Pelagicoccus sp. SDUM812003: one gene and its partner. The protein of the gene in region 1 interacts with the protein of each later gene in a pairwise test. Links are inferred from orthologs where the notes say so. Each region holds a gene or a part of one and is shown on either strand. Other genes may lie near its edges.

What was found.
Region 2: the proteins of QEH54_RS15410 (region 1) and rlmN interact in binary tests that used the Escherichia coli proteins (3 or more experiments, as listed by UniProt). The link is inferred for Pelagicoccus sp. SDUM812003 from one-to-one orthologs.

The regions. Positions count from the first base shown.
Region 1 is NZ_JARXHY010000011.1:131,709-141,253, reverse strand. What follows is about bases 6,663-9,545. They hold QEH54_RS15410 (cell division protein FtsZ), read right to left. Parts: upstream 8,794-9,545; coding sequence 7,531-8,793; downstream 6,663-7,530. Other genes in these bases: ftsA (cell division protein FtsA), read right to left, coding at 8,803-9,545; QEH54_RS15415 (ATP-binding protein), read right to left, coding at 6,663-7,364. Outside these bases: QEH54_RS15445 (hypothetical protein), read right to left, coding at 1-769; QEH54_RS15440 (outer membrane lipoprotein-sorting protein), read right to left, coding at 794-1,582; QEH54_RS15435 (MMPL family transporter), read right to left, coding at 1,645-4,290; QEH54_RS15430 (DUF6132 family protein), read right to left, coding at 4,336-4,509; QEH54_RS15425 (DUF2892 domain-containing protein), read right to left, coding at 4,550-4,753; QEH54_RS15420 (metalloregulator ArsR/SmtB family transcription factor), read left to right, coding at 4,866-5,159; more of QEH54_RS15415, read right to left, coding at 5,205-6,662. UniProt on the Escherichia coli protein: Essential cell division protein that forms a contractile ring structure (Z ring) at the future cell division site. The regulation of the ring assembly controls the timing and the location of cell division.
Region 2 is NZ_JARXHY010000002.1:225,922-235,365, reverse strand. The notes cover bases 2,669-5,450. They hold rlmN (23S rRNA (adenine(2503)-C(2))-methyltransferase RlmN), read right to left. Parts: upstream 4,721-5,450; coding sequence 3,617-4,720; downstream 2,669-3,616. Other genes in these bases: QEH54_RS03205 (LptF/LptG family permease), read left to right, coding at 4,915-5,450; metF (methylenetetrahydrofolate reductase [NAD(P)H]), read right to left, coding at 2,669-3,486. Also shown: QEH54_RS03230 (2-oxoglutarate dehydrogenase E1 component), read right to left, coding at 1-1,600; QEH54_RS03225 (hypothetical protein), read left to right, coding at 1,777-2,160; QEH54_RS03220 (translation initiation factor), read left to right, coding at 2,163-2,558; more of metF, read right to left, coding at 2,596-2,668; more of QEH54_RS03205, read left to right, coding at 5,451-6,042; QEH54_RS03200 (hypothetical protein), read right to left, coding at 6,048-6,482; QEH54_RS03195 (sigma-70 family RNA polymerase sigma factor), read right to left, coding at 6,479-7,051; QEH54_RS03190 (M14 family metallocarboxypeptidase), read right to left, coding at 7,118-7,891; QEH54_RS03185 (UDP-glucose 6-dehydrogenase), read left to right, coding at 8,138-9,444.

The DNA of each region.
Region 1 (9,545 bases):
CCGGATACACTGGGTCCATCGGTACCGCTTGCTCCGTGAGCGAGCCTGACGCTTCGCTCCAAAACGAGAGGCGCTGGCCATCGATGAAGCGGTCCGGCTCAAAGCGAGGCGAGTAGACCAGATCGAGATTCACCCAGTCGGAAAAGTACGAGGCGCGGAGCGAATCCTGCGGCGCTTTCAAATACTCCAGATCTCGTCCGAGAAAAAAGGAGTTCCAGTCCTTGGGAAAGAGATCGTTGATAAAGAGCAGATCCCCCACTCCCCAGGTCGCCACTTGCCGACCGAGCTTCAAGTCGACGGCGTCAACGGGCTTCGTGCTTAGCCACAGCTCTCGCGGATCTAGCCAACCACTTCCATCCTCCCAGTCAAAGCCGCGATCCGGATCCAAATCGTCATACACGAAATCCATCACGGCCTTGAAAGTGGAAGAAGCCCCCAGGTACTCTTCCATCTGAAGCTGCAGTCTGGCCTCTCGAAGGCTCGAATCAGAAAAACCGGGAGCGTTCTGCAATCGCCCCCCAACGCGAAGCTCCGCGAAACCATGCAATTCGAAAGGAAGAAGTTTATTCGCCTCGTCGTCGCTTTCCTCGACTTCCGCGGTGGAGGCGGCCTCCCCACCCAAACCTGACGGCAAGGCAGGAGGCGCATCGCCTCCGAGACCGCTCGGCAATGGAGGCGGCGCAGCGGAAACGCTGCCGCTCGCGACCAGCAGAGTTCCGAGAACGAGAAACCACTTTCCCGCAGCAATCTGTTTCGCAGTCTCACTCATATCGAAATCCTATCCCCACTTTAGCTAGCGCAATTCGCGACGAGGGGGTGTGCGCAGACTGCGTTCCTGGAACAAACTGTCCTCCAAGCCGAGGTCGTAGTCGATCGCTTTCGCTTCCAGCGTAGTGAATCCTCCAATACGCTGATCCGTCATGCGACCCTTCATCACCGTGTAATAGCCTTCGATCTGCTGCACGTCCAAGGCCTCATAAGTCCGATAGACCGAACCTGACTTGTCCGCGTATTCGATCTTCACCGCCAGAAAAGTGCCTTTGTGTATCCATGATGTGTAGGACGCGAATTCCACCGAGTTCGGGTCTTTGGGAACGCTTTTCACTACATAGTAGTCATCTGTTTCCTCCACGAGCTCGTGATTATCCTCTACCGGTGATCGGCCGGACACGTCTTCGTAGAAGTAGTGCGAGCCTACGAAACTGGTTCGTTCGTCGGAAGCGGCAATGCGCTTCACCAAATCCAAAGCCGGCAGGTAGAGCCAGCGCTCGTCCGGGCCTTGAGCCTGTTTCCAAACCAGAAAGGTGGTTCCCTTCACGTCGGATGGACGCTCGAAATACACGTAGAACTTCTGGTCCCCGTTTCCCGTATCATCATTACGACGGAGAATCGTCAGCTCTCGCTGCCGCTCACGTCCTTGAGCGTCGGTGATGGTCATGCTCAACTTCGCCTTTCCATCCTCGCCTTGGTAATACGCGGATTGACTCGCTTTGGATACGATTTCCGACACGTCCATCGCCTGCGAAGAGGCGAGCGCGAAGACGACCGCGATTGCTGAAAGAATCTGTTTTTGGTAGTTCATGTGGATTTCCTTGTTTGAGAATTTAGTTGTTGAAGCGAAGCGCCTCGTGCCGGGCGAAGATGTCAGGATGCCACTTTCACAGGCTCCTCACGCTTGCTGGGAGATCCTTTTCTATCCAAGGGAAGCAGGTGAATCAGGGCCGGCAGCAGGACAAGTGTCGTCAGGCCAGCGAGAATGAGTATCGAAGAGATCAATACGCCCACCGTCTGATACGGCACCAGCGGAGCCAGCAGCAGAGGCGAGAAGCCAAGGCCGATGACGATGATATTTCGAGCGATGGCGCGGGCGGGATCGCCAAAGGCGATATCCATCGCTTCCTTCCAATCTCCCGTTTGACGATAGGCCTCACGGGAACGGGCGATGAAGTGAATGGCATAGTCGACCGCGAGCCCCAGCGAAAGCGATGAAAGCACCGCGACCGGCATGTCATAGTCCTTTCCGATCCACCCTATGATGCCGTACATGACCAAAATGGTCAGGGCTAAAGGCACCATGGAAAGCAAGCCCCACCAGAAGGAACGGAACAGGATGATCATCAGAATGAGCACCGTCACAAAGCTTCCCAAGAAAGCGTTCATCATACCCGCTACCATCTGCTCCTGCCAAATGACGTTGATGTAGGTCAGACCAAACCAATCCGTGGATACCTCGCCAGGCAGCGGATTTTCAGCGAGGTACGCTTTTACCTGATCCACCAATCCGCTCATGTCGACGTTGTCTCCGCTGTTGAGCTGTATCCACAAGACCGCCTGGCGATAGTCGGGTGTCACGAAATGCCAGAGGTCCTGCGGGCGGTGGCTGCTCTCGTAAGTCATCAAGCTTTGAGCGACCGCATTGGATGTATCCGGAATTCGGTAACGCTCCTCGTCCCCTTCAAAGAGCTCGCGATGCAAAGTCTTAGTCACTTCCGGAAGACCAACCACCTTGCCCACATGGGGGTTGCTCAAAATGTTCGCCTCTAAAGCCTCTATGGCTTGCAGAGCCTCCGGCTGCTTGAAATAGGCGCTTGCGGACCAGCGTTCCTCCATGGTCTGGGCCACGCGATCCCATGCCTCCCAGGCCGAATCGCTCTCGGCAGCATCCTGCTGATCGTAAAGCCAGTCCTGCAAGTCGATGAAGGCTCCGTCGTCAAAGCTGTCGTAGTCGATCTCAGCGAGCCGTACTTCGAGAGCGGAGCGGGCGGAATCCTGCAAGCCGGTGGCCGCCGCCAGTACCGGTTCGGCGAAACCTGATTTCGTAAGGGCCGGAGCTTCGAAAGCGAGATACGCCATGTAAGTGCCTGCCAGACGATCGTTCATCACCGTATCCGCGATGCGGATCTCGTGGCTCGGCTCGAACCACTTGACCGGGTTGTCGTTGATGACGATTCGACTGATGCCAAAGCCTGAAAAAACCACCAACGCGGCGGCGACGATCGCCACCAGCTTCGCCTTGGCGAAGGAAACACGGCCGGTGAAGCGAAGCAGGCGCGAAAGGATACCGTTTTCCTCGCCACTGGCCGCCTCGGCGGAACCGAAGTTTTCCAGCGCTTTTTCGGGAAGCAACATCACGTAGGCCGGCATCAGCAGGATGGTGAACACCCAAGCGGCAAAGGCGCCGACTGCTACGAACAAGCCAAACACTTGCACCGGTGGGATCGGCGTCAGAGCGAGGGATGCAAAGCCTACGCTCGTAGTGATCGAGGTGAAAAGCATGGGGCTCCACAGCTCGCCCACCGTCTCCTTGATCGCCCGTCTCCTGTCTTTATAAATTGGATACTTGTCGAAAAAGTCCGAGAGGATGTGCACTGCGTCCAAAACCGCGATGGGCATGATGAAGATGGGGATCATGGAACTCATGATATGGATGGTATTGCCCGTAGCCACCAGCAGCCCCATCGACACGATCACCGAAAGCATGGCTACGATCATCGGCGAGACGATCAGCGTGAGGTTGCGGAAGAACAACCACATGAGCACGAATATCAGCGCCATGGCCATGGGAGCGGAGATCGCCATCTGAACGAACATCTCCTTGCCAAACTGATCCTGAGCGACCGGAAGCCCCGCGATGTAATAGTGGTCCTGCCCACCGAAGCCGGCGATAACCGACTTCAGCTCCTCCGCTACCCGGTAGCTAGCGCTTTTCTCCGTGAGCGGAAAATACAGAGCCAGGGCCTTGCGGTCTTCCGAGACCATGGAGCCGTCGTACATCGGGAGACGAGCCGCCGCATTGGCCACGGCGATAGCCTCTTCGTCGCTCTGGGGCGGTTCCGGCATGAGCCAGCGAAAGCTCACCGAACCCAGCCCAGCCTGCTCGATGGCGTCGACGGTCGAAGGAGCGATGATGTCCGCCCTCACTACGCCCGACACGCCGCTATCCGTTTCCCACTGCAGCGACTCCGCCGCCTCGACCAAGGCATGCACATCCGCTAGCGTGCGGGGATTGAAAACTCCGTTTTCCTCCTGGTCTGCGGTCACTCCCACCACAAGCATATCCTTCAGGCCAAAGGTAGCCTTGAGCTGATTATGCGTCACCCGAGCAGGCTCGTCGGCAGAAAGCATATTCTCCGGATCGGTGTCCACCGTGGCAGGGTTCAGTCCCATGGCCCGGTCGGGAAACACTGTCGGCCAGGCCACCAAAGCGAGCAAGAGCGTGGCCACTGCGATGGAGACCCCGAAAGCCCCTTTCGGATGCTTCAGCGCGATTTCGATAAAAGCGTTTTTCATAAGTCCAAGTCTGATCCCTAAATTGATTCTCAACTGAAACGACGGCTATCCGAGGTCGCCGCTGCTCAAGGCGAAAAGCGTGCCTAACACGCCTCCGTAAAGGGCGCCGCGCCACCAGGTCGAGGTGAGCGGACAGGTTCCCGAGCTGCATTGCCCGAAGTATCCCATGACGCCTCCCGCAAGAAGCCCGACGCCGATGCTGATTAAGTAGCGTGCCATTCGAGCGTACTCCCTTATTTCCCTATGCCCCTCGAAACGCTCACTGGAAAGCGCAGCCCGATTTCATGCCGAAACGCTTCAGGATCATAGCCAACGGACAAACGCGGGTGAACGCGGCCTGAAACATGTTTAGCCCCACGAACGCGGGGAGAATGAGCCAGTACTGATGCACCCAAATGCCCAAGCTCAAGCCGAGCAGAATCATGGTGCCAGCGAATGCGAATACGAATCGATCAATGTTCATGGCGACAACCTTATGTTAGTGTTTTCTAAATTAGCAAGTTTTTATTTTAGTTTTCTCTAATATTGACAAACGACAGCCAATGAGAAAGCTTAGCCGAACACCGAGAAATATCATGCCCAAGGAACAAGAGATAGAGGCCCTAATGACCGCGGTAGATACCCTAAAGGCCATGGCCAACCCCAAACGGCTCGCCATCCTTTGCCGCTTGGGCGAGGGAGAGGTCAGCGTGAACGAGCTGGCGACCGAGGTGCAGCTCAGCCAGTCCGCCCTCTCTCAACATTTAGCGAAGCTGCGCGAGCAGGCTTTGGTGAGCACTCGCCGGGAGCAGCAGACGATCTACTATCGCCTCGATTCGCCAGAGATCGAAACCATCATCGCCACCTTGCGTAAGCTCTATTGCGAGTGACGCCCGTGGCCACCTTCGGAAGCGTGGGGCGGTTTCAGCGAAGGCCTAGCGCTCCTCGAGACGCTCGGTGGAGCGAATGCTCTCCAAGGTCCGCGCTAGGAGGCGGATCTCGATTGGCTTGGTCAAGTAGCCATCCATCTCCCGCTCTAGGCGGTCGATGGTCTGCCGCTGCAGAGTATGCGCGGTGAGGGCGATGATAGGCGTGCGGCCCAGACCGTCCTCCTTTCGGCGAATCGCTCGGGTAGCTTCCCATCCATCCATATGCGGCATTTGCAGATCCATGAGCACCACGTCGAAGCGGCCAACCTCGTAGCGCTCCACCGCTTCCACCCCGTCGGCAGCCCGCTCCGTCTCGATGCCGAGCTTTTCCAAAATGGCGCAGCAGGTCTTCAAGTTGATTTGGTTATCGTCCACCACCAAGACCTTTCGCACCGAGGGAATGCGACGCTCCTCCGAAGAGAGGTTTCGAGAAAACGCCGATTCCGATTCCGACTGAGCGCTATCCTCACCTCTCCTCGAATCAAGGGCAAGCGGTAGGGCCACGCTGAATACGGAGCCTTCCCCAAGGCTGCTTTCCACGAAAATGTCGCCGCTCATCAAGCGAGCGAGCTTTCGCGAAATCGCCAACCCAAGCCCAGTGCCATCAAACTTGCGCGAGTGCGAACTATCCCCTTGGGTGAAGGTTTCGAAGATCTCCTCGTAGCGCGTCTTTTCGATGCCGATGCCGGTGTCGCGCACCTCGATCACCAGCAACTCTCCATTCTCCGTTCGTATCGAACTCGCGGTGACATAAACCCCGCCTTTCGAAGTGAACTTGACTGCGTTTCCCACGAGGTTGAACAAGATCTGCCTCAGGCGGGCTTCGTCGCCTATGAAGTGGATCGGGCAGCTCGGATCGATGACGGCGCTGAATTCGATGCCCTTGCGCCGAGCCAGGAAATCGAAAAAACCTACCGTCGTGTTGAACAAGCTCTGCAGGTTCATGGGAACCGGCTCCAGCTCAATCTTGCCTGCCTCGATCTTCGAGAGATCGAGCACGTCGTTTACCAGCGTGAGCATGGACTCGGATGACTGCAGAATCACGTCGAACACCTCCTCCTGCTCCGGGTCGAGCTCTCCCAGCTTGGCCACTTGAGCCATGCCCATGATGCCATTGAGCGGAGTGCGAAACTCGTGGCTCATCACCGCGAGAAACTCGCTCTTGGCGGCGCTCGCCGCCCGCGCCGCTTCGCGTGAGCGCCTCAGCTTGATCGACATGACAAGCAAGGCCGCCAAAGCGACGAACAACACCCCTATCGCGACGCTCTGACCAAGGGTGCGTCGCTCGAGCTGGTGCACCAGGAAGTAGGAGCTGATCTCGTTTTCCGGATCCAGAAAGTACCTGAAATAGGTCTCGTGCACGAAGCCCTCCTTCACCAAGTCGCCGATCTCCTCTCTGATCAGATCGGCGGCGGCCATGGCAGCTGGGCTCTGGTAGCTGGCCGCGATGCCGCAGGTGATGGTCTCGTCGTGGAAATAGTAGAACTGGAACGCTTCGCCCTTGCCGAACTCATCGATCGCCGCCTTGAAATCGATGGAGTTGGTTTTGGTGCTCCAAAGAAACGCGGCTGAGCTTGCGCCGCTGAAGACGGCATCGATGGCTTGTTCGTGACTCGGCAGCGGCATCAAGTCCACGCCGGGCAGGAGCTTGGCCGCCAGAGTGATGCCTGGCTCGCGATCGTAATACGCGACCTGTTTGCCTTTCAGTTCCCGAGGATCCCGCAGGGAGCGTTCTCCTAGGTAGAGCAGCCCGAGGGCGTTTTCGTAGATCGGCTTGGTGATGTAGAAATCGTCCCGTCGATGCGGCAGGTCGGTCACGATCGGCCACATGTCCACGTCACCTCTCGGCAAGTGCACATCGGGAGCTAGCGGGCTGTAAACCCACTCGAGCTCGATGCCAAGACGGCGAGCCGCTTCCGCGACGATGTCCAGTCCCACCCCTCCCAGCGACCCGTCGGACGCGATGATCTGATAGGGAGGCGACTGCTGATAGCCAATGCGAATGGGCTGGGACCTAGCCAAATCGAGAGCCCGCCCCACGGCGAGGTACCAATACGCCCAAGCGAAAAGCGCCAGCAGAAACGCTGCAAGCGTCAGCAAAACGATCTTGGATTTCTTCGCATCCAAAACGCTTCTCTTCGCCACGCGTGAAGAAGTGGGCGTCATTTCAGGAATCCTAGCAAATAAGGGCGTACACGAAAGGGGTCAGGATAGGATGAACTAAGCTAAGAACCCGATTTTAGCAAACATCAGGTTCGCGAGCGGCATTGAGGTTTTGGCAAGCGCGTCGAAAGGCCTCCCTCCAGCGGATCCCGAAAACGACTGATCACGCCTATAGGGCGATCTTCACGCCACGGCGCAAAAAGGTCGGCGAATCCAAGTCCTGCCCTTCGAAAAGCGTGCCACTGGTGTTTTCGAACTCCCCCTTTGGATCGCCTTCGGAAAACGAGAACTCGTGCTGCTCCGCCTTGGTCGGACGGGCGTGCGTTTCCGGTTTTCCCTTCCGTCCCGAAGCCGATTCGCCCTTGCTGTCCTCCTTGGCGGAGCTCGCCGCGGGAGACAGCTTCTTCTCGGCGAACTCCTTCGAGGAGCGAGGGCGCCGCACGACCCGGGTCAAAGAGATGCTCGACACCTCGCTCGTTCCCAGCACGCAAATCTCCAAGGAGTCGCCCCGATCCTCGTCCACCACCGCGCCAAAGGTCACATTCGCATCGCCTCCAAACGCATCCGTCACCGATTCCAGAATCTTTTGCGTATCAGCGATTCCCATACGCGGACCGCCAACGATGTTTACCAGGAGATTGTCCGCCAGCTTCGAGAACTCAGGAGTGTGCAGCAAGGGACAAAGCTTGAGATCCGCCACCGCGTCCTCCGCGGCGTTTTCTCCACTTCCCTGCCCGATCCCAAACAGCGTCTTGCCAGCCTTGCGGGAAAACGCCTGGCGCAGCTGCGAAAAGTCGATGTTGATCAGGCCGGTGCGGTTGATCATGAACCAGACCGATTTGATAGCCTTTTCGATCCAGGCATCGGCCTTGGAGAAGGCGTCCAGCAACGAAGCGTCCTGGTCGGACTCCTGGATCAGCAAGTCGTTGGGCAGCGGCACCACCGCATTGCAGCAGTCGCGCAGCTTGATCAAGCCCTCCTGGGCCACGTTCGCTCGGGTGGAGCGCTCGATGGCGAAGGGCAACGCCACGAAGGCGATCACCACCGCGCCTTGTCGCAGCGCCTGTTCGGCGATCACCGGAGCGGCTCCGGTGCCGGTTCCGCCGCCTAGACCAGCGGCCAGAAACAGCAGATCCACGCCTGCCACCAGATCGTCGATGGCATCGATATCCTTGAGCGCGGCCTCGCGGCCCACCTCCACATCGCTCCCAGTCCCCAAGCCACCCGTAATCGATTTTCCGATACAGAGCTTTTCCGCGACCGGCGATCCCGCAAGGGCCTGCTGATCGGTGTTCACCACCGCTAGGTCGACTCCGGGAAAATCCGAGAGCATCAAGCGATCCACGATGTTGGAGCCGGCGCCACCGACCCCGATGACCTTCATGCGAATCGTTCCCTCCTCCGAATCCTCCATTCTCTCCTGATCGCTCATAATGCTATGCTAGGCCTTTTGGAACAAGGACTTCAGCCGATTGAAGATTCCGCTCTGCCGATGGGTCTGGTAGGACTTTTCGCTCTGGTACTGCAATCCGTAGCGCAGCAAGCCCAGAGCGGTGCTGTATTGAGACTCCTTGAGCTCGCCCGATGCCATGGACGCATTGTCTCCGATATGGACCGGGATGCCATAGACGTTTTCGGCGCAAGCCGCGATCTTCGCTAGCTTGGAGGTGCCGCCCGCTAGAATGACGCCGCCGCTAAGCTTTTCCGGAACGAAATGAGCGCCCAGCTTCTTGCGAACCACCTCGAAGAGTTCGGTGACGCGCAGCTCGATGATCTTCTCGATGCTCCAGATCGGAATGGGACGATCGCCAATCTCGAAGTCGTTGTTCAGCCACACCTTCTCGTTCTTGTCGCGATGCTCCAAAACCGCGGACCCATAGCGCAGCTTGAGGCTTTCCGCCTGCTTCAGCCGCATGCGAAGCCCGATGCTCAAGTCGTTCGAGATGTGGTCGCCGCCGATCGGCAAACACCCCGCCTTCATGCAGCGACCGTTCCAGAACAAGGCGTAGTCGGTGGTGCCACGGCCGATGTCGATGATCAAGGTCCCGTTGTTCTTCTGCTCTTCCGTAGCCACCGCGGCGCTGGTGGCGAGCCCGGAAAGCACGATGTCGTCCACATGCAGATTGAAGCCGTTGATGATATGGATGGAATCGCTGATCTTGCGCGAGTCGCCGTGGATGGTCC
Region 2 (9,444 bases), on another replicon or contig:
GCACGCCGGTTTCCACGGGGTTGAAGCTGTATTGCGGTTGGAAAACGGCGTTGGAGCCCGCGAAGGCCTTGCGGGCCTGGATCTGTGTTTCCGCCGCTTTCTTGACGCGTTCCAGCGAGTTGGCGAGCGAGCTTTCGTATTCCTTGCGGATGCTTTCGATCTGCTTTTCCGAAAGCGTGCCGTCGCTCGTGAGTCGCTTGGCGAGGGCTGAGCTGACCGGCGGGTGCTTGGAAATCTTGTCGTAGAGATCCGGGTTGGTGAACATCGGCTCGTCCGACTCGTTGTGGCCGTGCTTGCGGTAGCAATACATGTCGATGACCACATCGGCGCCGAAGGCTTGGCGGTATTCGATGGCCAGCAGGGTGACGAACACCACAGCTAGGGGATCGTCGCCGTTGACGTGGAAGATCGGCGCTTCGATCATCTTGGCGATGTCGGTGCAGTAGCGAGTGGAGCGCGCTTCCTTGGGGGTGGTGGTGAAGCCGATCTGGTTGTTGACGATGATGTGCACGGTGCCGCCAGTTCGGTAGCCGGGGAGCTGCGAGAAGTTAAGGACTTCCGCCACCATGCCTTGTCCGGCGAAGGCCGCGTCTCCGTGAACGAGAACCGGCAGGACCTTCTTGCGCTGGGAATCGTTTAGGATGCGTTGACGAGCTCGGGCTTTGCCTTCGACCACCGGGTTGACCGCTTCGAGGTGGCTTGGATTGGAGGCGAGCCGGATTTCGACGTAGTGGCCCTCCTTGGTTTCGATCACTTTCTCGTAGCCAAGGTGGTACTTGACGTCGCCGTCGCCGCCCACCGTGTCCGGTATGTAGGTATCGCCAAATTCCTCGAAGATGAACTCGTAGGATTTCTTGAGCGTGTTGGCGAGCACGTTGAGGCGACCGCGGTGGGCCATGCCCATGACCACTTCCTTGATGCCGAGGCGCCCGCAGTGTTCCAGCAGGTTGTCCAAGCAAGGGATAAGCGTCTCGCCGCCCTCGAGCGAAAAACGCTTTTGTCCGGCGTAGCGGGTGTGGAGAAAACTCTCGAACGACTCCGCGGCGAAGACCTTGCGCAGGATGCGGGTTTTGACCTTCTCGGAAAAGTCGATCTTGCCCTGCAGCGGCTCGATCTTGCGCTGTATCCAGCGACGAGCGTCCGTGTTCTGCATGTGGATGTACTCGTAGCCGATGTTGGAGCAGTAGGTTTTGCGCAGGGCTTCGATGAGATCGCGCAGCTTGAGCGGCTGACCGTCGAGGAAGTGGCCGGAGTCGAAGGCGGTGTCGAGGTCCGCTTCGTTGAGTCCGAACTCCTCGATGCGCAAGTCATCGTTGGCCGGCGGCTTTTCCGAGAGCGGATCGAGCCAGGCTTGAGTGTGCCCGAGACTGCGGTAGGCGTAGATCAGGCTCGAAACATTCATCTGCTTCGAAGCGCTTCCCAGCGAGGCGCCGCCCTTGGCGGTCGAGCCTGTTTTCCTTACGGGGGCGGATGCGAGCGCGAGCTCGAAGCCTTCGAAGAACGCTCTCCAGTTCTCGTCTACCGATTGGGGGTCGGCCTTCCACTTCTCGTAGTTGAGGTCGATTAAGTCTGCGTTCGAACGCGTTGCGAATGTGACCATTCCTGATGTTCCTGGTGTGGATCCTGGTGGAGGATCGGGTTTTAGAATGTATGAGGGTTAAGCCCCCCCTCTGAGCGAGTAAAGAAAAACGCTCGGTTTTCTGCCTGTCAGAATGGAGGTATGACCTTAACTAGTAAGGATTTTCATAGTTTTCCGTATTCGAACGACAATCTCTTATGGAAACGGGCTCGCCAAAGATACAGGACCCCGTTTCGACGTTTTTTCAACTGTCGTCGGCGAGCTACCGGATCGAACGAACAAACCGCTTGCGCGATGACGAGAATTCGGCAGAAGCTGGCTCCATGCTGGAAGCGGAATTGAATGCGTACATGAAAGCGGACCTGGAGCGGCTGCAGCGCGGAATCGAGTCGGGGGACGGGGACGCGGTGAAAAAGAGCATCGCCTCGCTGGACAAGACCTTGTCCGACCACCGACGAGCGATCGATCCGCAGCTGAAGCATTTTCTGAAGAATCGGAGCTACCAGAAAGCTCTGATGCTTCTCAACCATCAGACCGACATCCCTAGGGGCAGGTGCCAAGGGCGAACCGACTTTTCCTAGAAATGGGCAAGAAGCGCGATCGCGTATCCACGGAAGGGGGACAGGATATCGGGTCGAACCCCTTTGGCTCCTTGGATCTTGGAAACCTGCCTGCCGCTCCGTCTCAGCCCGCCGCCAACGCTTCGGCTCCTTCCGGCAGAACCGGAAGCGGAAATCGCGGTCGCCTGGACGTGAAACGGGAAAAGTCGGGCCGGGGTGGGAAGACGGTGACCGTCGTCTACGGCTGGAAGGGAATCGCTGCCGAGGAGAAGGTCCAGCTCGCCAAGTCCATACAGAAGCGCTGCGGCGTGGGCGGCGCGGTGAAAGGCGGCAACATCGAAATCCAAGGCGACAAGCGCGAGGAAGTGAAGGCCACCCTGGAAGCGGCTGGATTTCAGGTGGTGCTCGCCGGCGGTTAGGAAGCGTCCTTTGGCGGACCGACCGCCGAGCGATAGCCTAGCAGCTTTGCTTGGAGCGGAAGGCGCTCATCAGCGTCTTTGCCGCATCGCTGCGATTGAGGGCGTAGAGGTGCACGCCAGGCACGCCGTTTTTCGCCAGATCCTCCAGCTGGTTCAGTGCCCAGTTGGTGCCGATCTCCTTGACCGCTTCCGCATCTTCGCCCGCTTTCTCCAGCTCGCGATCGAGGGCGTCCGGCAGCGATGAGCCGCACATGCTGACGATGCGCTTGATTTGCTTGGTGGCCAGCACTGGCATCAGGCCGGGAAAGATCGGCAGCGAAACGCCCTGTTTCTGGGCCTTCTCAACGAAGTCGTAGAAACGCTGGTTGTCGAAAAAGAGCTGCGTGGTGATGAAGGAAGCGCCAGCGTCGACCTTGACCTTCAAGTGCTCGAGATCCTTCTCCATGCTGCTGGCCTCCGGATGCTTTTCCGGATAGCCCGCCACCCCGATGCAAATGTCAGGATAGCGTTCGGAGATGAAGGAGACCAAGTCGGTCGCGAAAGCGAAACCACCCTCGGCCACCACGAACTCGGTCTGGTCCTTCGGCGGATCCCCACGCAGAGCCATGATGTTGCGGTAGCCCTCGGCATAGAAGCCGTCTATGATTTCCCCGAGCTCATCCTTGCTCGCCCCTACGCAGGTGAGGTGAGGCATGACGTTGAAGCCCAGGTCGTCGCGCATCTGGGCGCTGACCCGGGACGACCGATCGCGCGTGCTGCCTCCCGCTCCATAGGTCACCGAAACGAAATCCGGCTCCAGCGCCTTCAGCTCCAGCGAGGAGGAAACGAGAGAGTCAATGGCCTCCTCCGACTTGGGTGGAAAGAACTCCACGGAAAGCAGTTGGCCCTTGGTGGCGAGAAGGTCGTCGATGCGTTGTTGTGCGATCATAAAATATCAACGTATGTGGATTTGTTGATATGAGCTGTTGGGCGTTGAAATCAACTCTAAAATTCGCGAAAGGCAAGGGCCGGACCGGAACGTCCCTGGTAGGATTCGAGGCTGGCCTTTGGTGTAGGAGCTACGAGCCGACCTCTTCCGTTTTCAGCTTCAGCTGACCGCAGGCGGCGGCGATGTCGTGTCCCTTTTCGCGGCGGATGGTGACGCTCACCCCTTTGTTTTTCAGTCGATTGTAGAAGGTGTCCTGCCGGGCGATGGAGGGGCGTCTCCACTCGAGACCGTCAACCGTATTGTAGGGGATGAGGTTGACGTGGGCCCGCAGGTCGAGAGCGATCTTCGTCAGCTCGTCCGCTTGCTCCAAGGTGTCGTTCACCTCCTCGATCAGGATGAACTCCAGCGTGACCATGCGGCCTTTGCTTTCGCCGTAGGTCTTGATGGCGGGGATGAGCTCTTCCAGCGGATACTTGCGATTGACCGGCATGATCTGGTCGCGCACCGGGTTGGTGGCCCCGTGCAGGCTGACCGCGAGGCGAAACTGTTCCGGCTCGGCCGCCAGCTCGCGAATGCGCGGCACTACGCCCGAGGTGGAGATGGTGATGCGCCGAGCCCCGAAGTTGAGCCCCCATGGGGCGTTGAGGATGCGCAGAGCGGGCAGCAGGTTCTTGTAGTTGGCCATCGGCTCGCCCATGCCCATGACCACGATGTTGTCGAAGGAGGCGATTTCCTCGCTGGCCCGCTCGGTGGTGGCGTCCTCCTGGTGGCAGACGTGAATCAGCTGGGAGACGATCTCGCCGGTGGAGAGGTCGCGCTTCCAGCCTGCCAGGCCCGACGCGCAGAACTTGCAGCCGTAGGCGCAGCCGACCTGGGTGGAGATGCAGATGGTCTTGCGGGAGTTTTCCTGGCCGACACCGACTTGAGGAGCTCGGATGACCACGGTCTCGATCATGGCGTTGTCGCCCATCTGCAGCAGGAGCTTTTCGGTCTCGTCGGCGGATTCCTTGGCCAGGAGTCGTTTGCTGGGGGCGATTTCGAACGTTTCCGCCAGCTTTTCGCGCAGCGGCTTTGGCAGGTTGGTCATGGCGTCCCAGGTCCGGGCTCTTTTCTTATAGAGCCAGTCCATGACCTGCTTGGCTCGAAACTTGGGCTCGCCAAGCTCCGCCAGGCTGTTTTGCAGCGATTCGAGCGTTTCACCGAAGATGGGCTTCTTTTGCGGGACGTATTTCATTTTCTTAGGCGTGAGGCTTGGGGCTGATGACAGCGAGAGGAAGCGGGAAGTTGCTTGGGGATCTAGGCGGGATCTGGCAAGTCGAAGATTTCGGCTTGCGGAACGGGCTGGCTCTTTAAGTGTAGCGCCAGGTGACGCTGATCCACAGATACATTTTCAAAAACGTTTTCGCTTCCTGTTTCGCTTCGGTGGCGATGTTCGCGTTTCTGATTCTGACCATGAGCGTGGTCAAGGACATGCTCAATCTGCTCGCGGAAGGGCAGCTGACCGTAAACGCCTTCTTCAAGCTGACTTGGCTCCTGCTGCCCTTCGTCTTCATCTATGCCCTGCCCATGGGATTCATCACCGGAGCTTTGCTGACCATGGGCCGCCTTTCGGCGGAAAACGAGATCACCTCGCTGCGCGCGGCTGGCGTGAGCATTTTTCGCCTTTCCAGTTCCGTATTCGCGTTGGCGATACTCGGCACCGCTGCATCCTTGGTGGTCAACTTCTACTACGGTCCCTTGGCCAAGACCGAATACCGCAACGAGCTGAAGAATACCATCCAGACCAATCCGCTCGGCTTCATCGTGGAGAAAACCTTCGTGAAGGACTTTCCTGGCACCGTGGTCTACGTGGGCAAGAAGGATGGGGAGCTGCTGAGCGACATCTGGATTTGGAAGCAGGACGAGCTGGGTCGGGTGACACAGTTCAGCCGGGCGGAGCGGGGACGCTTCAAGTTCCACGAGGATAGCAGCGACCTTGAGCTGCAGGCGGAGAACGTGGCCATCGAGATTCGCGACGAGGATGATCCGGAGAACTTCCGCACCCGGCGCTACATCCCGGTGTTCATCGGCAGCACGACCTTCAGCTTTTCGCTCGAGCGCATCCTCGGAAAGGAGACGCTGCAGCGAAAGCTTAGCTGGATGACCTTTGACGAGCTGCGGGCGGAACAGCGTCGCTGGCAGGAAATTGTGGATACATCGAGCGGCGAAGTGAAGCAGGAGGCTCAGGCGTCGCTGCTGAAGACGAAGATGGTGTTTCACAAGAACTTCGCCATGGGCTTCGCGGTGCTTTCCTTCGCCTGCGTGGCCATCCCGCTCGGGCTGAAGACTTCGCGCAAGGAGACTTCAGCCAACGTGGGGGTGGGGGTCGCCATGGGGCTGCTCTACTACCTGACCATGATCTCCATCGACTTCATGGACGGAAGCCCTCAACTGCGGCCCGAATTGCTGTTTTGGGTGCCGAACTTCCTTTACCAAGGCATTGGGACCTGGATGTTTATCCGGGCGGACCACGGCAAGAAGAGCAAAACGAAGCCCGCTCGGGCGAAGCGAGCCTAGGGGCTCTAATTCGCCACTAGCAGCAGAATCAGCTTTCCGCTGCCGGATGCGGGACCGACCAGCACCGTGGGCTGTCCTCGGGGCGTCACTACAGTGGTGGAGATCTGAGCCCAACGAGCCGCGATGCGCAGCTTTCCGCCGCCTGCGTCGGAGGCTTCAATGGAAACGCTCTGGCCTTGGCCGACGTTGATCGAGGCCTTGCCCGGCAGGGAGACGCTGGCGCTGCCGGAGCCTTTTTGGCGAAAGGTGTCGAAGCGTAGAACGCGTTTGAGGTTCTTTTCGTAGCGCTTGAGCTGGGAGTCCACGCCGCCGCCATCGTTGGTGCCGAGGATGAGCGTCGCCTGGATGCGGGCGTCGTCGGCCGCGTGCGAATCGGTCGCGATGCCCGCGGCGAGGAACAGGGTGGCGACGAGCAGGAGCGTTTGGGAAATGCGTTTCATGGCAGAAGGTCGATGAGGTGTTTTTGAATGGATTTTCGCGCGTTGAAAAGGCGGGACATCACGGTGCCGGTTTTGCAGTTCAGTTTTTTGGCGATTTCTTCGTAGGTCAGTCCTTCCAGCTCGCGGAGCTTGAGGGCGGTTTTCAGTTTTTCTGGAAGCTGTTCGATGGCTTGCAGCAGGCGCTGGTGGAGTTCTTTTCGTTCGAGGCTACGGATTTGCTGGGCGGAGGCAACGGGAGAAACCTCGCTTTGGGAGGCGTGTTCGAGAAATTCCTGATCCGCCAGGGATTCGCGGCGGCTGTCGCGCTTGCGGATGGCGTCTAGGGCGGTGAAGGTGGTGATGCGGTAGAGCCAGGTGGAGAAGGCGGAATCCTGGCGGAAGGTGTCGAGCTTGTTCCAGGCTTTGATCCAGGCGAGTTGGGCGACGTCTTGGGCTTCCGTTTCCGATTTGAGCATGCGCAGGGCCTGGCCGTAGACCTTGTCCTGATGCATGCGGACCAGTTGATCGAAAGCTTTTCTGTCGCCCGCCTGGCCGCGGCGGATGAGTTCGGATTCGGTGTCGGAGTTCACTCGCTAGCTATGTGAGGGAGGTGAATAAGGCCTCGGTCGCAAGCTTTGACGTGGCTTGCGGGTATTTTATTCGCCGCTTTCGCGAGCGAGGGTCTGGACCAGCCGGGTGACAGCCGCTATCTGCATGCGGATGCGCAGCGAGAGGTCGAGAGAGCTCGGGCTTTCGATGGTGAAATGGAGTTTGGGAGAGCGCGAGACCAGCAGAAACGCCTCCGGCCAATCGTCGCGGTCAGCGAGTTCCTGGAGGATGGGTTTGGCGATGATGCCATCGCGGGCGGCGTGCCCGTCGATTTCCTCGGCCCTCTCGATCGGGCCGATGGGGACGATGGATTTCAGGATTTCGGCGGCGATGGATCGTTCCTGCTCTTCGTCTTGGCAGTAGATGTAGAAACCCTCGCTTTCCCAGTCCTCGTGCATGCAAATGGAAGCATCGAAGCGAGCGGGTTCGCGCTCGAGATAGTCAGCCAGAGCTCGGCTCTCCGGTTGGCTCAGACGCTTGAAGTCGCGATTGAGGTCCACCTGGTTTCCGTTTTCCCGGCAGTTGCGAACGAAACCGTCGGGATTGAGAAGGGGGCACAGGCTGATATCGATGGTCCTGGGCAGCCGTTGTTCGCGCAAGAGGGCAAGCAAGGCCAAGGGGGGCGCCGGTTCGTCGCCGTGCACGCCTGCCGAAAGGTAGATGCGAGGCGGGGTACCCTGGCCCACGCTGTGGGAGGCGGACCGTTTGAATAGGTAGATCGGATGCTCAAACGCGGAGCTTTTTCCGATTTCGTGGATCGCGAAGCCGTCAGCGCGAGCTGCGTCGACGAGGGACTGGAGATGGGAGGCGGGATCGAGCATTTGGCGTGCGGGGATGGTCTGCGTAAGCGAACGTATAGTGGCGCTAAAATATTGATGATGAGGCTGCTTATCGAAGGAATTGCACCGATATGGCGCGGAAGGTGGTAAATCGCTAAGTAAAATCATTGCATGGCCGATCATGCATCACATTCATTGCGACGGTCTCATTCGCGTGCCGCGATTTGCGGTGCCCATGCGATTGGCGCTATCCGATCCTGACTCTCGATAACCTTATTGAAAAGCCCGATGAAAATTTGTTGTTTAGGAGCTGGCTACGTAGGCGGCCCAACAATGGCGATGATCGCCTATAAGTGTCCGGACATCACCGTCACGGTGGCCGACATCAACGAAGCGCGCATCGCCGCCTGGAATTCCGAGACCTTGCCGGTCTACGAGCCTGGACTCGACGATGTGGTGAAAGAAGCCCGCGGTCGAAACCTGTTTTTCACCACCGACAAAGCCAAGGCCATTCGGGAGGCGGACATCATTTTCGTGAGCGTCGGCACCCCGACTAAAACCTATGGAGCCGGCGCGGGAAAGGCGGCCGACCTGAAGTACGTGGAGCTTTGCGCCCGCGATATCGCGGAAATCGCCGAGGGCTCGAAGATCGTGGTGGAAAAGTCCACCATCCCGGTGCGCACGGCCCAGTCGCTGAAGACGGTGCTGACCGCCAACTCCAAGCCTGGGCTGGAGTTTCAGGTTCTCTCCAACCCGGAGTTCCTTGCGGAGGGTACGGCTATTGAGGACTTGATGGCTCCGGATCGCGTCTTGATTGGCGGTGAGGAGGAAACGGAAGCTGGGCGCAAGGCGATCGAAACGCTCGTCAGCGTCTACGCGAACTGGGTGAAGCCGGAGAACATCATCACCACCAACCTCTGGTCCTCCGAGCTCTCGAAGCTGGTCGCCAACGCCTTTCTCGCGCAGCGCATTTCCAGCATCAACGCCATTTCGGCTCTCTGCGAGCGCACCGAAGCGAATGTCGATCAAGTGGCCTACGCCATAGGACGCGATTCGCGCATCGGTCCCAAGTTTCTCAAGGCCTCCGTGGGCTTTGGCGGTTCCTGCTTCCAGAAGGATATCTTGAATCTCGTCTATCTCTGCGAGCATTTCGGTCTGCCGGAGGTGGCGGAGTACTGGCATCAGGTCATCAAGATGAACGACTGGCAGAAGCGCCGCTTTTCCCAGCAGATCATCAACACGCTATTCAACACGGTCACAGGCAAGCGCATCGCGTTTTTCGGCTTCGCCTTCAAGAAGGATACCAATGACACCCGCGAATCGGCGGCCATCTACGTCGGGCGCGATCTGCTGGCGGAGCAGGCGGTGCTGGCGATTCACGATCCGAAGGTCGCGGCCTCGCAGATCTACTACGATCTGCAGCAGCCGCAGACCGACGCTGACGGAAAGCCAAACCCGCACATCGATCTTTGCGAGGATCCCTACGAGGCGGCCAAAGGGGCCCATGGTCTTGCCATTCTCACCGAATGGGACGCCTTCAAGGATCTGGACTATCAAAAGATCTACGACAGCATGATGAAGCCGGCCTTCATCTT